Regions from separate parts of the Streptomyces sp. NA02950 genome, predicted to be linked through region 2. Evidence: riboswitches for the same ligand, from Rfam matches in the RefSeq annotation. Region 2 holds a riboswitch; each other region holds the start of a gene.
What was found. A riboswitch is a leader RNA that binds a small molecule or an ion and turns the genes downstream of it on or off. The one in region 2 is predicted to bind cobalamin.
Positions count from the first base shown of each region.

Region 1: it holds a riboswitch for cobalamin, as region 2 does, so the genes downstream of both, cobN (cobaltochelatase subunit CobN) here and HUT19_RS28690 (prenyltransferase/squalene oxidase repeat-containing protein) in region 2, are expected to answer to the same signal.
Region 3: it holds a riboswitch for cobalamin, as region 2 does, so the genes downstream of both, metE (5-methyltetrahydropteroyltriglutamate--homocysteine S-methyltransferase) here and HUT19_RS28690 (prenyltransferase/squalene oxidase repeat-containing protein) in region 2, are expected to answer to the same signal.

Region 1 is NZ_CP054916.1:1,052,997-1,058,355, forward strand. Features, by position in the region: gene cobN (cobaltochelatase subunit CobN) at 1-2,842, opposite strand, end outside; cobalamin riboswitch at 2,874-3,024, opposite strand; gene cobG (precorrin-3B synthase) at 3,083-4,600, shown strand; gene HUT19_RS04195 (precorrin-8X methylmutase) at 4,597-5,247, shown strand; gene HUT19_RS04200 (precorrin-2 C(20)-methyltransferase) at 5,244-5,359, shown strand, end outside.
Region 2 is NZ_CP054916.1:6,531,280-6,536,638, forward strand. Features, by position in the region: gene HUT19_RS28690 (prenyltransferase/squalene oxidase repeat-containing protein) at 120-1,382, opposite strand; cobalamin riboswitch at 1,552-1,683, opposite strand; gene HUT19_RS28695 (MBL fold metallo-hydrolase) at 1,760-2,818, opposite strand; gene HUT19_RS28700 (glycosyltransferase) at 3,129-3,860, shown strand; gene HUT19_RS28705 (aldehyde dehydrogenase) at 4,083-5,359, shown strand, end outside.
Region 3 is NZ_CP054916.1:8,674,624-8,679,982, reverse strand. Features, by position in the region: gene HUT19_RS37255 (cation diffusion facilitator family transporter) at 1-151, shown strand, start outside; partial or broken gene HUT19_RS37250 (hypothetical protein) at 242-474, shown strand; gene HUT19_RS37245 (SMP-30/gluconolactonase/LRE family protein) at 551-1,543, shown strand; partial or broken gene HUT19_RS37240 (oxidoreductase) at 1,519-1,632, opposite strand; gene HUT19_RS37235 (S1 family peptidase) at 1,786-3,114, opposite strand; gene HUT19_RS37230 (GNAT family N-acetyltransferase) at 3,219-3,728, opposite strand; cobalamin riboswitch at 3,898-4,084, shown strand; gene metE (5-methyltetrahydropteroyltriglutamate--homocysteine S-methyltransferase) at 4,244-5,359, shown strand, end outside.

The DNA.
Region 1 (5,359 bases), 5.5 Mb from region 2:
AGTTGTCCTCGTCGGCCTCGTCGAGGGAGGCGGCGAGCCGGACGGCGTCGTCCAGCAGCCCGACCACATGCGGGAAGGCGTCCCGGAAGAAGCCGCTGATGCGCAGGGTGACATCGATCCGCGGACGGCCCAGCTGCTCGATCGCGACGGGCTCGAGCCCGGTCACCCGCCGCGAGGCGTCGTCCCACACCGGGCGGATGCCCAGCAGCGCCAGCGCCTCGGCCACGTCGTCGCCGGAGGTGCGCATCGCGCTCGTGCCCCACAGCGACAGCCCGACGGAGGTCGGCCACTGGCCGTCGTTGTCGGCGCGGTAGCGCTCCAGGAGCGAGTCGGCGAGCGCCTGGCCGGTCTCCCAGGCCAGTCGGCTGGGCACGGCCTTGGGGTCGACGGAGTAGAAGTTGCGGCCGGTCGGCAGCACATTGACCAGGCCGCGCAGCGGGGAGCCGGACGGGCCCGCCGGGACGAAGCCGCCGCCGAGCGCGTGCACGGCGTGGTCGATCTCGTCGGTGGTGGCGGCCAGCCTGGGCACCACCTCGCGGGCGGCGAAGTCGAGGATCGGGGTGACCGCGGCGCGCTGCTCGTCGGGCAGTCCGAGGACAGCCTTCTCGACCGCGTCCGGGGCCCAGTCCGCGTCCTCCATCGCCTGGACCAGCGCCCGGGCGCGCTCCTCGGCCTCGTCCGCACCGGTGCGGGTGGCGGCTGCCTCGTCCAGGCCGAGCGCCTCGCGCAGCCCGGGGAGCGCCGTGGTGCCGCCCCAGATCTGGCGGGCGCGCAGGATGGCCAGCACCAGGTTGACGCGCTCGGGGCCGGTCGGGGCGGAGCCGAGGACATGCAGGCCGTCGCGGATCTGGGCGTCCTTGACCTCGCACAGCCAGCCGTCGACATGGAGCAGGAAGTCGTCGAAGCCGTCGTCGTCGGGGCGGTCCTCGAGCCCGAGGTCGTGGTCCAGCTTGGCGGCCTGGATCAGGGTCCAGATCTGGGCGCGGATGGCGGGCAGCTTGGCCGGGTCCATCGAGGAGATGGCGGCGTACTCGTCGAGCAGCTGCTCCAGGCGCGCGATGTCGCCGTAGGAGTCGGCGCGGGCCATCGGCGGCACCAGATGGTCGACCAGGGTCGCGTGGACCCGGCGCTTGGCCTGGGTGCCCTCGCCCGGGTCGTTCACCAGGAACGGGTAGATCAGCGGCAGATCGCCGAGTGCGGCGTCGGGGCCGCAGGCGGCGGACAGGCCCGCGTTCTTCCCCGGCAGCCACTCCAGGTTGCCGTGCTTGCCCAGGTGCACCATGGCGTCGGCGCCGAAGCCGCCGTCGGCCCGCGGGGTGGCCATCCACCGATAGGCGGCCAGGTAGTGGTGGGAGGGCGGCAGATCGGGGTCGTGGTAGATGGCGATGGGGTTCTCGCCGAAGCCGCGCGGCGGCTGGATGACGATCAGGAGGTTGCCGTGACGCAGCGCGGCCAGGACGATGTCGCCGTCCGGGTTGCGGCTGGTGTCGACGAACATCTCGCCGGGCGGCGGGCCCCAGTGCTCCTCGACCGCGTCGCGCAGCTCCTTGGGCAGGGTGGCGTACCAGCGGCGGTAGTCGGCGGCGGGGACGCGGACCGGATTGGCGGCGAGCTGCTCCTCGGTCAGCCACTCCTGGTCGTGGCCGCCCGCGTCGATGAGGGCGCGGATCAGTTCGTCGCCGTCACCGGAGATCAGGCCCGGGACGGCGTCCGGCCCTTCCTCGGGGCCGAGGTCGTACCCCTCGGCCCGCAGCCGCCGCAGCAGGGCGACGGCGCTGGCGGGGGTGTCGAGGCCGACGGCGTTGCCGATCCGGGAGTGCTTGGTCGGGTAGGCGGAGAGCACCAGCGCAAGGCGCTTGTCGGCCGCGGGTATGTGGCGCAGCCGGGCGTGTCGTACCGCGATTCCGGCGACACGCGCGGCGCGCTCGGGGTCGGCGGCGTAGACCGGCAGGCCGTCCTCGTCGACCTCCTTGAAGGAGAACGGGACGGTGATCAGGCGGCCGTCGAACTCGGGGACGGCGACCTGGGTCGCGGCGTCCAGCGGTGAGAGCCCCTCGTCGTTCTCCTCCCAGGCGGTGCGCGAACCGGTCAGGCACAGCGCCTGGAGCACGGGGACGTCGAGCCCGGCGAGCGCGCCCGCGTCCCACGCCTCGTCGTCGCCGCCGGCGGAGGCGTCGGCGGGCCGGGTGCCGCCGGCCGCGAGCACGGTGGTGACGACCGCGTCGGCCGCGCCGAGGGCCTCGATCAGCTCGGTCTCGGGGGCGCGCAGCGAGGCGACGAACAGCGGGAGCGGGCGGCCCCCGGCATCCTCCACGGCCTGGCACAGGGCTTCGACGAAGGCCGTGTTGCCGCTCATGTGGTGCGCGCGGTAGTAGAGCACCGCGATGGTGGGGCCGGTGGCCGTGCGCGCGGTGCGCTCCAGCGGGCCCCAGGTGGGCGCGGGTGCGGGCGGTTCGAAGCCATGGCCGGTGAGCAGCACGGTGTCGGAGAGGAATCGGGCCAGCTGGGCCAGGTTGCCGGGGCCGCCGTGGGCGAGGTAGGCGTGGGCCTCGGCGGCGATGCCGACCGGGACCGTGGACGCCTCCATGAGCTGGGCGTCGGGGGCCTGTTCACCGGTGAGGACAACGACGGGGCGGTCGCCCGCGAGCAGGGTGTCGAGCCCCTCCTGCCAGGCGCGGACGCCGCCGAGCAGCCGTACGACGACGAGCTCGACGCCCTCGAGAAGGCCGGGAAGGTCGTCGAGGGCGAGCCGGGCCGGGTTGGCCAGGCGGTACGGCACCGGGCCCGTGGCGGCACGGGCACTGAGCAGGTCGGTGTCGGACGTCGACAGCAGCAGAATCATGGCTCAGCGCCTTCCTCGGGGTCCGCGCCCCGGGCGGGTTGAAGACGGCGGGAGTTCCTGGCTCGCGCGGCTGCTGCCGTGCTCACAGTGGCGGGACCGCGCCGGAATCGCACCGGCTTCCTCCCCTGACGCCGTCAGTTGCGTCCGGCGGGCCGGGACGACCCGCCGCAGAGCATAGTAAGCGTTGCTGACCTGCCACGGGACGGAGAGGGCCGGGGAATCGTCGGTATGCTCGCGGCCATGCCCCTCCCCCCGACAACCGTCCCACCTGGGGATCAAACGCCCGCCGCCGGTGTCCGGGCCCGCTCCGCCGGGGACCGCGCGGTCTCCGCGGACCGCGGTGGGCGCGATGACGCATGCCCCGGCGCACTGCGGCTTCACCCGGCGCACGATGGCGCACTGGCCCGTGTCCGGCTGCCCGGCGGCCTGTTGACGGGACGTCAGGCCGACGTGCTGGCGGGGGTGGCGGAGGAGCTGGGCGACGGCCGGATGGACCTCACCTCACGGGGGAATCTCCAGCTGCGGGGCCTGGCCGCGGAGTGCGGCGCGCCGCTGGCGGAGCGGCTGCGGACGGCCGGACTGCTGCCGTCGGACGCACATGACCGGGTGCGCAACATCGTGGCGTCACCGCTGAGCGGCCTGGACGGCACCGGGTACGCCGATGTGCCCGGGTGGGCACGGGAGTTGGACGCGCTGCTGTGTGCGGCAGGGCCCGGCGAGTCGACGGAACCGACGGGATTGTCGGGATTGTCGGGGCGGTTTCTGTTCGCGCTGGACGACGGCCGGGGCGATGTGGCCGCACTGGGCGCGGATGTGACATTGATCGCAACACCGGACGGCGGGGCCGTGCTGCGGATGGGACCCGCAGGCCCCGCGGGTGGGACCGGCCCCGTGGTGCGGGTCGCGGTGGCCGGGGACGCGCCGCGCGCCGCCGCGCTGGCGGCCCTGGAATTCCTGACGCGAGCGGAGGAAAGCGGCATCCGGGCCTGGCGGGTGCCGGAGCTCCCACGGCAACACGCCGTGACGGCCGAGGGATTGGCGGCGCGACTCGCCGACGCGGGCATCGCACTCGGACCGGCCACGGGCATCGCACTCGGACCGGCCACGGGCGTCGTCGCCGGACCGGACACGGTAACCGGCGTCGGACCGGACACGGGACACGGCCCACCCGCGCCGGGCCCGGTCGGGCCCCCCGCACCGGGGCCGGTGGCCGGGCCGGACGGACGCCACGCGGTGTCCGTGGCCGTACCGCTCGGCCGGATGAGCGCCGCGCAGTGGCGGCTGCTCGCCGCGCTCGCCTCCCGGGGCGGGTCGGATGAGCTGCGTGTGACACCCTGGCGCGGCGTGGTGCTCCCGGGGTTCACCCCGGAGGGCGGCCGGGCCGCGGCGGCCGAACTCGCCGAAGCCGGGCTGGTGACCGACCCGGACTCACCGTGGCTGGGGGTCGGCGCATGCACCGGGCTGCCCGGCTGCGCGAAGTCGCTGGCCGACGTGCGCGCCGACGCCGGGCGGACGGTGGCGCGTCCGGTGAGCGGCGGGCCCCGTACCGTTCCGCTGCCGGTGTACTTCTCGGGCTGTGAGCGGCGCTGCGGCCATCCCGGCGGCCGCTGGGTGGACGCGCTGGCGACCGGCGCAGGCTACCGGATCACCGTACGGGGCGAACCGGAAACGGCGGGGGCGCCCGAGGGCCCGGAAGGCGTGGACGTGACAGCAGAGCAGGTGGCCGACGCCGTGGCGGCGGCCCGCGGAACGAGATGATCGAGGGCACAGTGTTCGACTACGAGAAGGACGGGGCGGCCATCTACCGCGCCTCCTTTGCCACCATCCGCGCCGAGGCGGATCTCGGTGGTCTCCCCGCCGATGTCAGCCAGGTCGCGGTGCGGATGATCCACGCCTGCGGCATGGTCGACCTGGTCCAGGACCTCGTGTACTCGCCCGAGGTGGTCTCCCGTGCCCGCGCCGCGCTGCGCGCCGGTGCGCCGGTCCTGTGCGACGCGCAGATGGTCGCCAGCGGGGTCACCCGCAAGCGGCTGCCCGCCGACAACGAGGTGGTGTGCACCCTGTCGGACCCGTCCGTACCGGAGTTGGCGCGGCGGATGGGCACCACGCGCAGCGCCGCCGCGCTGGAGCTGTGGCGGGACCGGCTGGAGGGTGCGGTCGTGGCGGTCGGCAACGCTCCCACCGCGCTCTTCCGGCTGCTGGAGATGATCGAAGAGGGTGGGGCCGGCGCGCCCCGCCCGGCCGCCGTCATCGGTGTGCCGGTCGGTTTCATCGGCGCGGCCGAGTCCAAGGAGGCGCTGGCGGAACATCCGGCGGCGCTTGACCACCTGGTGGTGCGCGGCCGACGCGGCGGCAGCGCCATGGCCGCGGCCGCGATCAACGCGATAGCGAGCGAGGCAGAGTGAGCGAGCAGCAGAAGGGCCGGCTCTACGGTGTGGGGCTCGGCCCCGGCGACCCGTCCCTGATGACGGTACGGGCCGTGGAGGTCATCGCCGAGGCCGATGTCGTGGCGTACCA
Region 2 (5,359 bases):
GTCCCGCGCGGCTGACGGCCCCGCGTCGCGGGGAGCCTCGGCCCATGCGGCGGGCCGCCGGAGGGGCCGGGCGGCCCACCGGGCGCGGAAGGGCGGGGCGGCGCAGGGCGCTGTCCGCATCAGACCCGCTGCTTCTTCCGGCCGCTGAGCAGGAAGCCGATGCCCATACCGGCCACCGCGCAGATGCCCACGATCCACCAGACGCTGTTGCTGTCGTCCTTCTCGTCCTTGCTCTTGGCGGACGCCTCCGGGCCCGACGCGGCCTGCGGCTTCGGGCCGGTGGCGTTGAGCCGCTGAACGAGGTCGGTGCCGCCGAAGTCGCGCGGGTCGGCCCCGGCGGCGTGGGCCGCGAGCACCAGCTTGGCCAGCGCGCCCGGGTTGCCCTTGGCCCAGGCCGCCGCGCCGCCGTCCTTGCTCCGGAGCCAGGCCAGCGGCTTGGCCGCGGCCGCGCGGTGGCCGCCCGCGGAGAGCGCCACGATCGCGTCCGCGGTGCCGCCGACGTCGGGCTGGTTCTTGGCGCCGGGCATGGCGGACAGCAGGTGGCCGCCGTGTCCGGCCATGGTCGTCGAGAGGTACGCGGCGGCGCCCTCGGCGGCCTGCTCCGGGGTGCGGTCCTCGGCGCCGCTCCCGCAGGCCGGCGGCTTGGGCTTGCCGTTGTTCGCCCTGCCCTCGGTGTCCGGGACGAAGCCGCTGCCCCGTACGGCCAGCGCGGCGCTCGCGGTGGCCAGGTCGTTGGCGGCCGGTTCGCCCTTGTCCTTCTGGTATGCGAACGCCCCGCGCTCGTCCGCCTTGGCGTCGCACCCCAACTGGAGGCCGAGCAGCGCGTCGTACGGGGTCTTGCCGCTCTCGGCGGAGGTGACCTCGGCCGGGTCCACACTCGTGGCGGCGAAGGCGCCGATGGCGGCCGAGGTGGAGTTGGCGTCGCTGGGGCCGCCGGGGTTCATGCCCCAGCCGCCGTCCCCGTTCTGGTTCCGCTTCAGCCAGCCGATGCCCTTCTCGACGGCCTTCGCGCGCCCGCCCACCGCGGCCAGCGCCTGGACGGCGGCGGCGGTGGCGTCGCTGAACTCGCCCTTCTTCGGGTCGCACGCCTTGGCGGGGTCGGCCCGGTACGCGGCGAAGCCGCCGTCCTCGCACTGCTGCCCGGCCAGCCAGTCGACCGCCGACTTCGCCGGGGTGACGTCCACCGCGTCCTGAGCGAGCAGCGCCAGCGACTGCCGCCACACCCCGTCGAACTTGGGGTCCTCGGCGCCGTAGAGCCCCTTGGGCAGCGCGGAGCCGGACGCCTTCGGGGCGGGCTTGCCATCGGCGGAGGCCGCGGGGGCGACGGCCGCGCACAGGGCGGCGGAGACGGCCAGAGCCGCGACGCTGCGGCGTACGATCATGGCTGTGGTGCCTCTCGGTCAGAGTCGCTGCGACGGGCGACGTGGGGGACGGCGGGCGTACGCGTGGCCGCGCACGGCGGACCCGCCACGCGCGGAGACTCCGCGACGCGTCGGCACCGGGCTCAGCTCCGCATACCTCGACGGTGCCGCCGCCGGTGGTCCGGCGGCGGGAGCCTGCGGTGCGTCCGCCAGGTACTCCGGCTGGGCACGGCGCGCGCACGGGGCGGCGCCGCACGGTCACGGTTGCGGGTCAGCGCCGGATTCCCACCGGCTTCCCCCGAGCGGACGCGGATGAAGTTTTCCCGCATACCTTAACCGCCCGGTCGGCCCCCGATTCTCCGGGCTGTCCGGAATCGGGCGCTCCGGGAACGGCGGGCTCAGACGGCCCGGTAGGTGACCGGGTCGGTGCCGGGGACGGGTTCGGCCCGGCCCCGGGTGACCAGATGGCGCAGATGGGCCTCGGCCTCCGAGACGGCGATGTTGCGGGAGGCGTAGGGGATTTCGGCCCAGGGGCGGTTCCACTCCATGGCCTCGGCGAGCCGCCAGGGGGTGAGCGGGGTGGTGAGCAGGGCGAGGAGGCCGGTGAGGCGCTGCTCGTGGTGGTGGCGGAGGGCGCGCACCCGGGCCGGGGCGTCGGTGAAGGGGTGCTGGTGGGCGGGGAGCACCTCGGCCGGGCCGAGGGCGGCGACGCGTTCGAGGGAGGCGAGGTAGTCCCCGAGGGGGTCGGTGACGGTGGTGTCCTCGGGGTCCTCGTAGAGGCCGATGTGCGGGCTGATCCCGGGCAGCAGATGGTCGCCGGAGAAGAGGCGGCCGTGGCCGGGCGCGTTCGCGGGGTGCCGCTCCTCCAGGTGCAGACAGACATGGCCGGGGGTGTGGCCCGGGGTCCAGACGGCGCGCAGCCGGCGGCCGGGCAGGCCGAGGAGGGCGCCGGGGGCGATCTCGCGGTCGGGGAGGGCGGCCCGCTGCCCGGGGAAGGTGCCGGTGCGGCCGGCGGCGCGGGCGGTGTGCAGCGGTGCCAGATGGTCCTCGGGGGCTCCGGCCGCGGCCAGCTTTCCGGCGAGGTAGTCGAGCCGGCGGGCGGGCTCGGCGTCGCGGGTGCGGCGGACGAGCGTGGCGTCGGCGGGGTGCATGGCGATCCATGCGCCGGACGCCTCCCGCACCCGGGCGGAGAGCCCGTGGTGGTCGGGGTGGTGGTGGGTGATGAGGACGCCGTGGAGGCCGGTGACGGAGGTGCCGCACGCCTCCAGCCCGGCGGTGAGGGTGTCCCAGGCGGTCGGGTCGTCCCAGCCGGTGTCGATGAGGACCGGGCCGCGGTCGGTGTCCAGGAGGTGGACCAGGGTGTGGCCGAGGGGGTTGTCGGGGATGGGCACCGGGATGCTCCAGACCCCGCCGCCGTGGTCGGTCACCCGCACCGCTCCGGTCGTCCGCGCCGTCATCCGCGTCCCCCTGTCATCGGCTATTGCCCACTATAAACCGGAACTGAATAGCCGTCAGATTTCTCGTGTGACGCTCCGCGGCGGATCAGCGCCGACCGGCCATCGAGTGGCCGTCATTGATCGGCCGCGTCACCGGCCCGCCCGGACATCGCGTGCGGCTCGGTCTCTCCGGCCGCGTCGGCATCGGTCACGCCTCCCGAAAAGAAAGTGATGGCATTTCAGATTTCTTGCGCCGACTCCTCTTTGGTGATTGCTGGTTATCGTGATCTCTTACGGTCGCGTCGCCGGCCTTTTGGAGAGGAAGTGCCCCATGCCCACGATCAGCGTCATCACCTCTGTATACAACGGCGGCCATCATTACATTGACGAGACTTACGAATCCCTGCGCGAGCAGAAGCTTCCGGGCGGCTGGGAATGGCAATGGTGCGTCCAGGAGGACGGTCACCCCGGAATCACCGCCGGCATCCTTCCCGAGGATCCCAGGATTTCGGTCGAATCCGGACTGCGAGGGCGGGTGGCGGTGGCGCGGACACACGCTCTCGCACGTGCGACAGGAGAGTTGATCCGGACGCTGGACGCCGACGACGTATTGTTGCCGGGAGCCCTCGAGCGTGACATCGAGGCATTGGAGCGAGTTCCGTGGTGTGTTTCCGCGTGCCTTGACCTCCATGAAGACGGTCACACCTCACCGGGGCCGAACGACCCTCCGGGCGGCCCGGTCCAGCCCGGCAGGTTCTTCGACGAGGTGGTGGAACGTCGTCTGTCCGTGCAGACGACAACCTTCGCCGCGCGCCGTCCTCTTGTTCTTGCGCTCGGAGGCTGGCCCGCACTGACCGGAGCCGAAGGGGTGGCCCTGCTGCTCGCCGCGGAAGTGGTAGCCCCCGGCGAGTTCATCGCGGAACCGAGCATCCTTTACCGGAAACACCCCGACCAGACCACCGCGGCGGATCGTTACTGGGACCCGGCGGAGGCGACCACGCGAACGGAAGCGGGCATACGGCGGGCCCGTGCAATGCGGGAGGCCGGCTGGGCATGGTCGTGAGATCTCTGAGCCGGCGGAGCCGTGTCGCCGCGCCGGCTGGCGAAACGCGCGGCGGCCCGGGGACGGTCCAGGCGCCATGAGGAGAGCTCCAGCAGCGCCCCAGGCGCTGGCCGGCGCCCGTTCCGTCACGAGGCTGGCCTCGTGTGTCGAGAGCTGGTATCAGTTCTGATGCTGCGTCAGGTATTCGTGCGCGAGGGTGTTCCTGGGCGGGAGGCATCAGCGATGGGCGACCTCATCGAGTACGGACAGCTCTTCATCGGCGGGGTGCAGGTCGATCCGGCGGGCACGGAGACCATCGAGGTCGTCTCGCCGCACACCGAGCGGGTCATCGGGCGGGTGCCGCACGCGGCGCGGGCGGATGTGGACCGGGCGGTGGCGGCGGCGCGCACGGCCTTCGACGAGGGGCCGTGGCCCCGGATGAGCCCGGACGAGCGGATCGCCGTGGTGACCCGGATCAAGGACGCCATCGCGATGCGCCACGAGGAGCTGGCCCGGATCATCAGCGCCCAGAACGGCTCCCCGTACTCCTGGAGCGTGCCGGCCCAGGCGCTCGGCGCGATGATGGTGTGGGACGCCGCGCTCACCGTCGCGCGCGGCGCCGTCCACGAGGAGCGGCGGGACGGCTGTCTCGGACCGCTGCTGGTGCGGCGTGAGCCGGTCGGGGTGGTCGCGGCCGTGGTGCCGTGGAACGTCCCGCAGTTCGTGGCGGCGGCCAAACTGGCCCCGGCGCTGCTGGCGGGGTGCACGGTGGTCCTCAAGCCCTCGCCGGAAACCCCGCTGGACTCCTATGTGCTGGCGGAGATCCTGACCGGGGCGGGGGTGCCCGAGGGGGTGGTGTCCATCCTTCCGGCGGACCGGGAGGTCAGTGAGTACCTGGTCGGGCATCCGGGCGTGGACAAGGTGTCGTTCACCGGATCGGTGGCGGCGGGCAAGCGGGTGATGGAGGTCGCCTCACGCCATCTGACCCGGGTGACACTGGAGTTGGGCGGCAAGTCGGCGGCCGTCATCCTGCCGGACGCCGATCTGGACGCGGCGGTCGCCGGGATCGTCCCCAACGCCTGGATGAACAACGGTCAGGCGTGTGTGGCCCAGACCCGGATCCTCGCCCCGCGCGGCCGCTACGACGAGATCGCCGAACGCCTCACCGCCGCTGCCTCCGCCCTGGTCGTCGGTGATCCCCTGGACCCCGCCACCCAGGTCGGCCCGCTGGTCACCCGGCGGCAGCGGCAGCGGTCGCTGGACTACATCGCGCGAGGACAGCGCGAGGGCGCCAAGGTGCTGACCGGCGGCGGACGTCCGGCCGGGCGGGACACCGGCTGGTACGTGGAACCCACGCTCTTCGGCGATGTCACCAACACCATGCGGATCGCCCGCGAGGAGATCTTCGGCCCGGTGATCTGTCTGCTGCCGTACGGGGACGAGGAGGAGGCGGCCCGGATCGCCGACGACTCCGACTACGGCCTGTCGGGCAGTGTGTGGACGGCGGACACCGCGCGCGG
Region 3 (5,359 bases), 2.1 Mb from region 2:
CAAGGCCGCGATGGCGCGCTCCTGGCCGCACGCCGACCAGATCTTTCTGGACGTCACCGATGCCTCGGCCAGGGACCGGGCACGGGCGCACCGGGACCGCCAGGCGCTGGCGAAGGCGGTGGCCGCCGAGAACGAGGGCGGTGACGGCTGAGACCGGTGGGCGGGGAATGACCCCGCCGAGTGGGGGTACTCGCCTTCCCAGCAGCCCGGATCAGCCAACTTGTGTTCGGAGGCAGTACTCATGGGCTTGGGCGGTTGCATACTCATGATCGCGGTGGGGGCATCCTCACCTTCGCTACGGACTGGGACGCCAATGGCCTCAACGTCCACTTGGTGGGTCTGATCCTGATGGCCGTCGGTGTCATCGGGATGGCCGCGTACGTCAGTGTCTACAAGCGGCGCCGCGTGATCACACCGACGGCCGCGACACCGGTGGTCGAGGACCCCGACCACCACCACCATCACACGTATTGAGTCCGTGCCATCCCTTCCGCTGAGATGGCCCTCGTTACGGCGGGGGCCATCTCCGCTGTCCGCTCCGGGAGACGACATGACCGAACCGCTGCCCCGTCCGCGTGTGCTGGCTCCCGCGGCGCGGGGGCCGGAGCATGTGACGCTCGACGCCGAGGGCCGGATCCTGACCGGGACCGCGGACGGGGCGGTCCGGCGGCTCGCCCTGTCCCCCGCTCGGGACCGCGCCCGGTCGGAGGTGCTCGCGCACACCGGTGGCAGACCGCTGGGACTGGCCCCCTCGTCCGACGGCGGGGTGCTGGTGTGCGACGCCCGGCGCGGTCTGCTGGCGCTCTCCCCGGACGGGGGATTGCGGGTGCTGGCCGACGCGGTGGACGGCGAACCGCTGCGTTTTTGCAGCAATGTGACCAACGCGGCGGACGGCACCGTCTACTTCACCGTCTCCAGCCGCCGTTACGCCCTGGAGGACTGGCTCGGTGACATCATCGAGCACCGGGGCACCGGGCGGCTGCTGCGGCTGACACCGGGTGGCCGTCCCGAAGTGCTGCTGGACGGGCTCCAGTTCGCCAACGGCGTCGCGCTGGCCGACGACGAGTCGTTCGTGGCCGTGGTGGAGACCGGTGCCTACCGGATCAGCCGGCTGTGGCTGACCGGCCCCCGGGCCGGGCGGCGAAACACCCTCCTCGGTGGCCTGCCGGGCTTCCCGGACAATCTCAACCGAGGTCCCGGCGGGGTGTTCTGGGTCGCCCTGGCCGGACCGCGGGAGCCCGCCGTGGACCTGCTGCACCGGGCCTCGCCCGCCGTCAGAAGGGTGGCGTGGAGCGCGCTGCGGCGCTTCGCTCCCGGTCCGCGGCCCACGGTGGGCGTCCTCGCGGTGGGTACCGACGGCCGGGTGGTCCGCCATCTGGTGCGCCGCCGGTCCCCGTACCGGATGACCACGAGCGTCTGTGTCACCGGCCGCCATCTGGTGCTGGGCAGCCTGGTGGAACGGGGGGTGGCGGTGTGCGACCTGGACGCCCCGCGGGTCCCCGGCGCCGAGCCGGACGATCAGGGCACGATCGCGTCCACGTAGCCCCCGTCCACCCGCACCGCGGCCCCGGTGGTCGCCGACGCCTGCGCGGAGCTGAGGCAGACGACCATATGGGCGGTCTCCTCGGGTTCCCGGCCCGGCGCCGTGGCGGAGCGCACGGGCACGGCGCCGGGGCAGCGGGAGGAGGGGGCGACGGGAGGGGAAGGGACGACGGTGCGCTCACGGCGGATCGTTCGCGGGATGCCTCGAGCGCGCCGCCGCCCCGGTCTGCGGGATCCGCGGAATCACCAGCCGGTGGAGTAGTGGTCGGGATAACGGCGGCGCCGGCCGGGCCGGATGGTCAGGGTGGACAGCAGCCCCACCAGACCGGCGCCGATGATCAGCGCACCGGGGCCGAGGTCCCGGAAGCGGTTCACCACACCGTCGACGAACAGGGAGCGGTCCTCGGTCCCGGTGTTGCCGGGGGCGGCCGGGCTGCCGACGGGGGCGCCGTTCGCCGTAGCGCCGCCGGACTTGGTGCCCGGGATGGTCACGCCGAGAGCGGTGAGCGCCTTGGTGACGGGCTGGAAAAACGTCACTCCACCCTGGTCGCAGTCGCCGCTGCCGCCGGAGGTGACCCCGAGTGCCACGCCCCGGGCGAGCAGCGGCCCCCCGCTGTCGCCGGGTTCGGCGCACACGGTGGTGCGGATGAGGCCGCTGACGGTGCCCTCGGGGTAGTTGACGGTGGCGTTCAGCCCGGTCACCTTGCCGGAGCGGAGTCCGGAGGTGCTGCCGCTGCGGAACACCTCCTGGCCCACGACGGGATCGGCGACCCCGGTGATGCGCACCGTCCGGCCGCCGCCGACGTCGACCACACCGCTCTGGTCCAGGGCGCGGTTGTCGTAGCGGACCAGGGAGAAGTCATTGCCGGGGAAGCTGCTCTGGACGGTGGTGCCGATGCTGGTCCTCCCCGTGCTGTCGGTGAACCAGTTGGTGCCGTTGGGGCCGCAGTGTCCGGCCGTCAGGATGTAGCCGTTCTGTCCGTCGGTGACGTTGAACCCGGCCGAACAGCGGCTGCCGCTGGCGAAGATCGGCGCGGCGCCGCTGGTTCTGAGGGTGAAGGCGCCCGTGGTGCGCTCCATGCGCACCTCTCCGCCCGCCCGCGCGGCGACGCCCTTCATCCGTGACCAGCGGTCGGTGGAGACGGTGCTGTCGCCGAGCACCACCACCTTGTTGGAGGTGGGGTCCACCATCCACGCGGTCCCGGCCACCCGGGGCGCGGCGCGCAGCGTCCGTGCCGCGGAGTCCAGCTGCTTCATGCTGTACCGCACCTGCTTGGGCTTCGCCCCGGCCCGGGTGACCTCGGCGGCGGCCTTCGCGTCGGTCACCGCGACGACCGTGCGCCCGTCGGGGCCGAGCCAGCTCCCGGCCGTACGGGAGGCGCCGAGCGTGGTCTCCAGCCGGCCGCCGAGTCCCGCGTTCCGGTCCCCCAGGACCCTCGGCGCATCGCCTCCCGCCGCCCCCTGGACCGATCCGCTCGACACGGACTGCGAGACCATCAGACCGCCGGCCACCAATGCCCCGACGGCCGCGAACCGTACGCCACGGCGCACGCGTCGCCGCGTGTGCTTCACCACCCTGCCTCCTTCACGTCGATCCGGCCCCGGGCCCCGGACGGCGAGGACCCTCCCCCTATACGGGCCGGACCGGCGTGGCGCTCACCGCGAGCGCGGGATGCTCACTTCGTGAGCGTGATCGGCCGGCGGAAGCAGACCCGGTGCTGCCCCGGACCGTCGTAGTCGCCCTGCACGGGCAGGCCGTCGACCTCGCGGTCGCCCGGCTCCAGGGCGAAGCCCATGGCGCGGTGGAAGGCGATGGAGCCGGTGTTCCGCGGGGAGGTGATGGCACGGACCTCGCCGCGGCCCGCCGCGGCGGCGCGCCGGAAGAACTCGGTGTACAGACCGCGGGCCACGCCCCGGCCGCGCAACGCCGGGTCCACGCCCACGAAGTGGATGTACGCCTCGTCCTCATTGTCGGCGGAGTAGAAGCCGACCAGGAAGGCGGCGACGGTACCGTCCGCGTTCTCCCGGACCAGGCTGGTGCCGGAGAAGAACTGAAGGAACAGCTTGGGCAGCAACAGGGACAGTTCACGGGCCTGTTCGGGGCTGCGCGAGTCGCCCCACCACGTCTGGATGCGCTCCACGATGGCGCGGTGGTCGGAGACATGGGCCCGGCGTACCTGGGACATGCGGTTCAGCTCCCTCTACTGACATCCGTCTTCTGACATCGCTCTTCCGACATCGCTTTTCCGACATCGGTGGCGACGGCTTGCCGGGAACATTGTGCTGGAGCGAACTCCTTCGCCGGCGGCCCCGTTTCCCCCGGCCGCGCCGAGCGCCTAGGCTGGGTGGTGCAGCTGGTTCGCCCTGTCCGCCAGGCAGGCGCGTCGTAAGAGGGAACCCGGTGGGAATCCGGGACTGCCCCGCAGCGGTGAGCGGGAACGACCGCCGTCATACGCACTGGGCCCGGCCGGGTCTGGGAAGCGACGGCCAGTAGGTGGCTCGGAATCGGCCGAGGCGCGCCCGTGAGTCCGAAGACCTGCCACTGCCCGTGCGCGGACGGCCGCGCGCGGATGTCTCGGTGACCTCGAGGGCGGGTCGGCGGCGCGTGCGGGCACCTTCGGTGTCACGCCGTCCTCGCCTTCCCCTCGCACCCTCGGCCCGGTCCCGGGACCCATGACGAGTGCTCGCGAAGGAGAGTTCCGTGACAACCGAGTCCGCGGCCACGGCCGCCACGGCGACCGTGTACGGCTATCCCCGCCAGGGGGCGAACCGGGAACTGAAGAAGGCGGTCGAGGGGTACTGGAAGGGGCGGGTCACCGCCGGGGAGCTCCGCCGGACCGCCGCCGAGCTGCGCCGCGCCAACTGGCGGCAGCTCGCCGACGACGGGGTGCACGAGGTGCCCACCGGTGACTTCTCGCTGTACGACCATGTGCTGGACACCAGCGTGATGGTGGGCGCCGTGCCGGACCGGCACCGCGCCGCCGTCGATGCCGACCCGCTGGACGGCTACTTCGCCATGGCACGCGGCACCAGTGAGGTGGCGCCCCTGGAGATGACCAAGTGGTTCGACACCAACTACCACTATCTGGTGCCGGAGCTGGGGCCGGACACCGTCTTCCGCGCCGACTCCGCCCGGCAGGCGGCCGAGTTGCGGGAGGCCCTCGCGCTCGGCCACACCGCGCGCCCGGTGCTGGTCGGCCCGGTCAGCTATCTGCTGCTGGCCAAGCCCGCGCCAGGGGTAGACCCCTCGTTCGCACCGCTCACCCTGCTGGACCGGCTGATCCCGGTGTACGCGGAGGTGCTGGCCGACCTGCGGGCGGCCGGTGCCACCTGGGTCCAGCTGGACGAACCCGCGCTGGTCCAGGACCGCACCCCGGCCGAGCTCAATGCCGCCGCCCGCGCCTACCGTGAGCTGGGCGCCCTGACCGACCGGCCCCGGCTGCTGGTCGCCTCGTACTTCGGCCGGCTCGGCGAGGCCCTGCCGGTGCTCGCCAAGGCACCGGTCGAGGGGTTGGCGCTGGACTTCACCGGACCGGCCGCCGCCCAGGTCGACGATCTCGCCGCGGTGGGCGGGCTGCCCGGCAAGCGGCTGGTCGCCGGGGTGGTGGACGGCCGCAATGTGTGGATCAACGATCTGGCCGCCTCGCTGTCCACCCTGGGTACGCTGCTGGGCCTCGCCGACCGGGTGGATGTGTCCGCGTCCTGCTCGCTGCTGCACGTTCCGCTGGACGCCAGGGCCGAGCGCGAGGTGGATCCGCAGATCGCGCGCTGGCTTGCGTTCGCCCGTCAGAAGACCGCCGAGATCGCCACTCTGGCC